DNA from 2 places in the Pseudoxanthomonas sp. LH2527 genome. Region 2 is predicted to be linked to the other one. Evidence: predicted binding sites of a transcription regulator. Region 2 holds the regulator's gene; the other holds the start of a gene.
What was found. The regulator FliA, encoded in region 2, starts transcription of late flagellar genes. The targets are predictions, from matches to a motif close to TAAAGTTTNNCNNNCNNNGGCCGATAA.
Positions count from the first base shown of each region.

Region 1: MMG85_RS15460 (GGDEF domain-containing protein) is a predicted target of FliA. The motif match lies at 1,298-1,324, and genes of this name have one in related genera.

Region 1 is NZ_JAKZBW010000031.1:14,973-18,380, reverse strand. It holds gene rpsB (30S ribosomal protein S2) at 1-81, shown strand, start outside; gene tsf (translation elongation factor Ts) at 301-1,179, shown strand; gene MMG85_RS15460 (GGDEF domain-containing protein) at 1,397-2,890, shown strand; gene MMG85_RS15455 (AIM24 family protein) at 2,915-3,408, opposite strand, start outside.
Region 2 is NZ_JAKZBW010000011.1:14,036-17,443, reverse strand. It holds gene MMG85_RS08075 (protein phosphatase CheZ) at 1-162, opposite strand, end outside; gene cheY (chemotaxis response regulator CheY) at 162-542, opposite strand; gene MMG85_RS08065 (RNA polymerase sigma factor FliA) at 765-1,517, opposite strand; partial or broken gene MMG85_RS08060 (MinD/ParA family protein) at 1,514-2,326, opposite strand; gene flhF (flagellar biosynthesis protein FlhF) at 2,382-3,408, opposite strand, start outside.

The sequences.
Region 1 (3,408 bases), on a different contig from region 2:
GGCGGCGACGACAAGGGTGCGCGTCGCGCCCCGGCCAAGAAGGCTGCCGGCAAGAAGCCCGACGAAGCCGCCGCCGAGTAATCCGGCTGCAATGCCGCCGCGCCATGCTGCGCGGCGGCCCATGTTCTTCCTTCCCCCCCGGGGGAAGGGCCTGCCCCCGCGAAGGCGGGGGTGCCCGAAGGGCGGATGAGGGTGCGGTGATCACGTCGACGCCTCGAGCGTCGCGGTTCCACCGGACCTTCGCCCCAACCCCTCTCCCGACGGAAGAGGGGCTTTGCCAATCCAAATAGAGGTAATCCCGTGGAAATCACCGCTTCCCTGGTCAAGGAACTGCGCGAGCGCACCGGCGCCGGCATGATGGAGTGCAAGAAGGCGCTCACCGAGAACAACGCCGACATCGACGCTGCCGCCGAGTGGCTGCGCAAGTCGGGTCTGGCCAAGGCCGACAAGAAGGCCGACCGCGTCACCGCCGAAGGCCGCGTGGCCGTGGCCCAGGACGGCGGCAAGGCCGTGCTGGTCGAGATCAACTCCGAGACCGACTTCGTCGCCAAGGACGCCAACTTCATCGCCTTCACCGACGCCATCGCGCAGGCCGCGCTGACCTCGGGCGCCGCCGATGTGGAAGCGCTGAAGAGCGCCAAGCTGGCCTCGGGCGAGACCGTCGAGGAAGCCCGCGCCGCCGCCATCGCCAAGCTGGGCGAGAACATGCAGATCCGTCGCCTGGTCGCCATCGACAGCGCCCACAACGTGGCCGCCTACGTGCACGGCGGCAAGATCGGCGTGCTGGTCGAGGTCAAGGGCGGCGACGCCGAACTGGCCCGCGGCCTGGCGATGCACATCGCCGCGATGAACCCCCCGCACAACAAGGCCGCCGACGTGCCGGCCGAGTTCGTGGCGAAGGAAAAGGAAATCGAGCTGGCCAAGATGTCCGACAAGGACAAGGCCAAGCCGGCCGACATCCTGGAGAAGATTATCTCCGGCAAGATCAACAAGATCGTCAACGAAGTCACCCTGTACGGCCAGCCGTACGTGCTGGACAGCGACAAGTCGGTCGAGCAGGTGGTCAAGGCCGCCGGCGCCGACGTGGTCGGCTTCCAGCGCCTGGTGGTCGGCGAAGGCATCGAGAAGGTGGTGGAAGACTACGCCGCCGAAGTGATGAAGCAGGCCGGCCTGGCGTAAGCCAACGCGCCCTGCGCTGCACCGGGAAAGCCGCGGGAAACCGCGGCTTTCCTGTTTCCGGCAGCGCGTGCGAAGGAATAAGGCGATGCACCTGCCGCGACCGTTCGTCGCCGCTGGCTAAAGTTCGCGCTGTCCGCGCCGAAACTTTCTACAAAGCTGACACTCCGTCACGCCTTGCTGGCATCCCGCCCGCCCACTTCCTGCGTACCGCCCTCGGATGCGTCCCGAACTCGAATCCCAGTTGTCGAATTGCCGCAACCTGCCAAGCCCGCCGGGCGTGGCATTGCGCATCATCGAGCTGGCGCAGGACCCCGAGGTGGTGATGGCGACCGCTGCCGACACGATCGGTCTGGACGCCGCGCTGAGCGCGCGCATGCTGCGCATCGCCAATTCCCCGCTCTACGCCAGCCGTCGCCGCGTGGAGAACCTGTCGCAGGCGCTCACGGTGCTCGGCCTGAATGCCACGCTGACGCTGGCGCTGGGGTTTTCGCTGACGCGCTGCGGCACCGGCACCCATCCGGCCGCGCAGGAACGCGTCTGGCGTCGCAGCGTGATCGCCGCGCTGGCGTGCCGCCTGCTCGGCCAGCACGCCGGCATGCGCAAGGCCGAGGAACTGATGCTGGCCGGCCTGCTGCAGGACATCGGCATGCTGGCCCTGCTGGAAGTGCTGGGCGACGAGTATGCGCACCTGGTCGAGCGCACCCAGGACAATGCCGCCCTGCTGGCGGCAGAACGCGAGTGGCTGGGCTGCGACCACGCGGCCGTGGGCGGCTGGCTGGCGCGGCAGTGGAACCTGCCGGCCCTGCTGCGCGAGGCGATCCTGGAGAGCGAAGCGTCCGCGTCGGACACCACGTTCAATGCCTGCGTCGCGGTGTCCGGTCATGTCGCCGACATCTGGATCGCCGGCACTGACGAAGCCCGCACCGAAGAAGCGCATCGCAAGGCCGCCCTGCAGGTCGCCACGCGGCTGGGCATGGACTATGCCGCCTTCCTCGCGCTGACCGAGGACATGATCACCGCGCTGCCCGAGGTCTGCGCGATGTTCGACGTCCCGCCCGCGCCGCCCGCGCGCATCCAGGCACTGCTGGACCAGGCGCGCGAGTTGCTGGTGGTACGCAACCTGCGCGAGATCCAGGAAGCCGCACGCGCGCGCAAGGACGCCGACGAACACGAGGACCGCGCGCGCCGCCTGGCCGAAGAAGTCCGCCGCGATCCGCTGACCGGCGCCTACAACCGCAACCAGCTGGAAGAAGTGCTGGAGAAAGAGTTCGACGCCGCCACCCGCCACGGCTGGCCGCTGTCGATCGCCTTCATCGACCTGGACGACTTCAAGCAGGTCAACGACCGCTGGGGCCACCTGGTCGGCGACGAAGTGCTGCGCAATTTCGCCAAGTCGCTGATGCGGCACGTGCGCAGCAGCGACGTGGTCGCCCGCTATGGCGGCGAGGAATTCCTGGTCGTGCTGCCGGGCATCAACGAAGACGCCGCGGTCCATGTGGTGCGCCGCATCCTGTCCGAGGTCGCCGGCGCCGCGATGGCCCACGTCAACGGCCAGCCGCTGCACATCACCTTCTCCGCCGGCCTGGCCACGCAGGGCGCGCTGGAACAGTTCCGCCACGTCGACGACCTGCTGCGGGCCGCCGACGAAGCGCTGTATGGCGCCAAGCGGCAAGGCCGCAACCGCGTCTCGGTGGGCGCCGTCGGCAACTGACCTGCGCGACGGTTACTGCGTCGGTTACTGCCGCGGCTGCAGCGCGACTTCTTCGTACGGCTGCACGACCACCCAGCCGTCGCCCGCGAACCGCAGCTGGATGCTCTCGCCGGATCCACGGCCCAGCAGCGTCCCCAGCGAGATGTCGGTGATGATTTCCGGCGTCAGGCCACCCGACCACGCCACGGTGGCGTTCGGATCGGTGAACACCGGTCCGGTCTGCGCATTCACCGGCAGCGTCAGCGGCTCGTAGTGGGAGGTGATGGCGACGATGCCGTGCCCACTCAGGCGCACGTTGAACAGGCCGCCCGACAGCATGCCGGCGACCTTGCGCATCATCGTGATGCGGCTTTCGATGCCCGACTCGGTCGCCAGCACGTCGTTGCCGTTGACGAAGATGGCCTCGCCGGCCAGCCGCAGCAGGGTGATCCGCTTGCCGGCGTCGGCCAGGTAGACGCGGCCCTGGCCTTCGATCTTCATCAGCTGCATGCCCTCGCCGCTGACCGCCTTCTTCAGCA
Region 2 (3,408 bases):
CCGTCCCAGGCCCTGCATCATCGGCTGCGTGCGCCAGGCGGCGATGGCATCCAGCTCGCGACGCCAGCCGGCTTCGTCGCCCTGTTCCAGGGCGTCGAGGGCGTGCTGCAGTTTCTCCACCAGCGCGGCGCGGGCAGCGGTGGCGTCGACGACGGCGTTCATCAGGCGGCCGCTCCCAGGCGTTCGAAGATCTTGCCCAGCTTTTCTTCCAGCGTTTGCGCGGTGAACGGTTTGATGATGTAGCCGTTCACGCCGTTCTGCGCCGCCTCGATGATCTGCTCGCGCTTGGCCTCGGCGGTCACCATCAACACCGGCAGGGTCTTGTAGCGGTCGTCGGCACGGATCGCCTTCAGCAGCTCGATGCCGGTCATGCCGGGCATGTTCCAGTCGGTGACCACGAAGTCGAAACCACCCTGGCCCAGCGCTGTCAACGCGCTGTTGCCGTCCTCGGCCTCGGCGGTGTTCGTGTAGCCCAGGTCGTTGAGCAGGTTCTTGATGATGCGGCGCATGGTGGAGAAGTCGTCCACGATGAGGATGCGCATGTTCTTGTTGGTCACGGGTGCTCCGGTATTGCGTGGACGGCGAGTCTGGAAGGGGTATCGGCCGGGGCCGGGAAAGGTTTAGGGGTAGCGGGGAATCGGGAATAGGGAATGGGGAATGGGGAGCGGTTTTGTTGCGTCCGAAGGAACGCGGACCTGCGGACAACGCAGAGCGCCACTCTCCATTCCCTATTCCCTATTCCCTATTCCCGATTCCCCGTCCTTTCACTCATCGTCTCCCAGCCCCGCATCGGCCTTCTCGAACACCTGCAGGCGGCCGCGCAGGCGCACCATCGCCTGGCCGTGGATCTGGCAGACGCGCGACTCGCTCACGCCGAGCACGGCGCCGATTTCCTTCAGGTTGAGCTCCTGCTCGTAGTACATCGACAGCACCAGCTGCTCGCGTTCGGGCAGCTGGCCGATGCACTTGACCAGTTGCTGGCGGAACTCGCTGCGTTCCAGGTTCTGCTGCGGCGAGGGACCGCCGGTACGCGAGGTGTTCGGCTCGCCGTGGTCGTCGATGTGCGACTCCAGGCTCAGCACCTGGCCGCGCGCGGCGTCTTCCATCAGGCGCAGGTATTCGGGCAGCGGCATCTCCATCGCGCTCGCGACTTCGGTGGCGATGGCGGCGCGGCCGGTGCGCTGTTCGATCTCGCGCACGGTGGCGGCGGCCTGGCGCGCGCGGCGGTGCACCGAGCGCGGGACCCAGTCGCCACGGCGAATCTCGTCGATCATCGAGCCGCGGATGCGGATGGAGGCGTAGGTCTCGAACGAGGCGCCCTGTTCGGCGTCGTAGCTGCGCGAGGCTTCCAGCAGGCCGATCATGCCGGCCTGGATCAGGTCGTCGATCTCCACGCTGGCCGGCAGTCGCGCCGCCAGGTGATGGGCGATGCGGCGGACCAGGTCGGCGTGCTGGGTGACGAAGTCGTTGGCGGCGCTTCGCTGCACCGCGCGGTATTGGGCGGCGGCGGTGTTCATGCGGCCACCCCCCGCTGGATCAGGCGTTCGACGAAGAATTCCACGTTGCCGCGCGCGCCCACCGGCGGCTGCCAGCGTGCGGTGGTGCGTGCGATGTCGGTGATGGCGCGCGCCGAGGGGCTGCCCGGGTAGGCCTTCACCACCGCCTGCTGGCGCTGCACGGCGCGGCGCAGCCAGTCGTCCTGCGGCACGGCGCCCAGGTAGTGCAGGGCAACGTCGCCGAGGAAGCGTTCGCAGACGCGGGCGAGCTTCTCGTACAGCTTGCGGCCCTCGTTGGGGTCGCGGACCATGTTGGCGATGACGTGCACGCGGTCCAGGCCGCGCTCGCGCGCCAGCACCTTGATCAGCGCGTAGGCGTCGGTGATCGAGGCCGGTTCGTCGCAGACCACCACCACGGTGTCCTGCGCGGCCTGGCAGAAGGTCAGCACGCTGTCGGTGATGCCGGCGGCGGTGTCGACGATCATGAAGTCGAGGGCGCGCTGGAGTTCTGAGAACACGTTGACCAGGCCGACGTGTTCGGCCGGGGTCAGTTCGGCCATGTGGCGGAAACCCGACGACGCCGGCACTACCAGCACGCCCTCAGGACCTTCCAGCAGCACATCCTCCAGCCCGCAGCGGCCGGCCACCAGGTCGGCCAGGGTGAACTTCGGCGACAGGCCGAGCAGCACGTCCACGTTGGCCAGGCCCAGGTCGGCGTCCATCAGCAGGGTGCGCTTGCCCATCTCGGCGAGCGACACGGCCAGGTTGACCGAGACGTTGGTCTTGCCCACGCCGCCCTTGCCGCCGGTGACGGCGACGACGCGCACGGGATGGAACGCGCCGGGCAACGGCGGGGTGCTGCGGGGATTGGTCTGCAGCGGGTGGTCAGGCGACATGGGTGGCCTCGGTCGAGCAGGGTTCGTCGGCTTCGCGGCGCAGCTGGTCCAGCCGCAGCACGAGGTGGGCGCTGTTGGCGCGATGGAGGTCGTCGGGAACGCGCTGGCCGTCGGTCACCCAGGTCATCGGCAGCTGGTGGTCGACGACCACGCTCAGTGCGCTGCCCAGGCGGCCGGTCTCGTCCAGCTTGGTCAGCACCACGCCTTGCGGCTGCACGGTGCTGAAGCGGCGGACCACTTCGTCCAGGTCGGAGAAGTGCGAATTGGCCGGCAGGCAAAGCAGGGTCTTCACCTGGCCGGAGGCACGCAGCCAGTTGAGCTGGCCGACCAGGTTGCGGTCGCGCTGGCCCAGGCCGGCGGTGTCGATCAGCACGAGCTTGTAGTCGCGCAGGCGTTCCAGCACCAAGGCCAGGGCCTGCGCGCTGTCGGCCTCGTGCACGGCGATGCCGAGCTGGCGGCCATAGCCATGCAGCTGCTCGCGGCCGCCGACGCGCAGGGTGTCGGTGGTCACCAGCGCCACGTCGCGCGGGTTGTGGCGCTGGGCGAAGCAGGCGGCCAGCTTGGCGATGGTGGTGGTCTTGCCGGCGCCGGTGGGGCCGACCAAGGCGATCACGCCGCCGGTGTCCAGCAGGTCGGTGTCGAGCACCGGCAGCTTCTTCGACAGCAGGCCCAGCATCAGGCCGCGGCCGCGATGCGCTTCGGTATCGGCCGGAATCTGCAGGGCGATGTCGCGGGTGATGCCGGCGTCGAAGCCGTAGTCCTCCATCAGCTCCATCGCCTGCATGCGCACCGGCGAACCGCGCAGGCGTTCGTCGGTGAGGCGATGCATCTCGCGTTCGATCATCTCGCGCATCGCCGACAGTTCGCCGCGCATCTGCACGAGCTGCTCGTCGCTCTCGCGCGCCTGCGCGGCGTTGTCGGTGACCACGCTCAGCGTGGGCACGGTGACGGTGGTGGGCGCCGGCACCGGCGCGAGGGCCGGCGTGCGGGTGGCGTGCAGGGCCGCCACCGGCGCG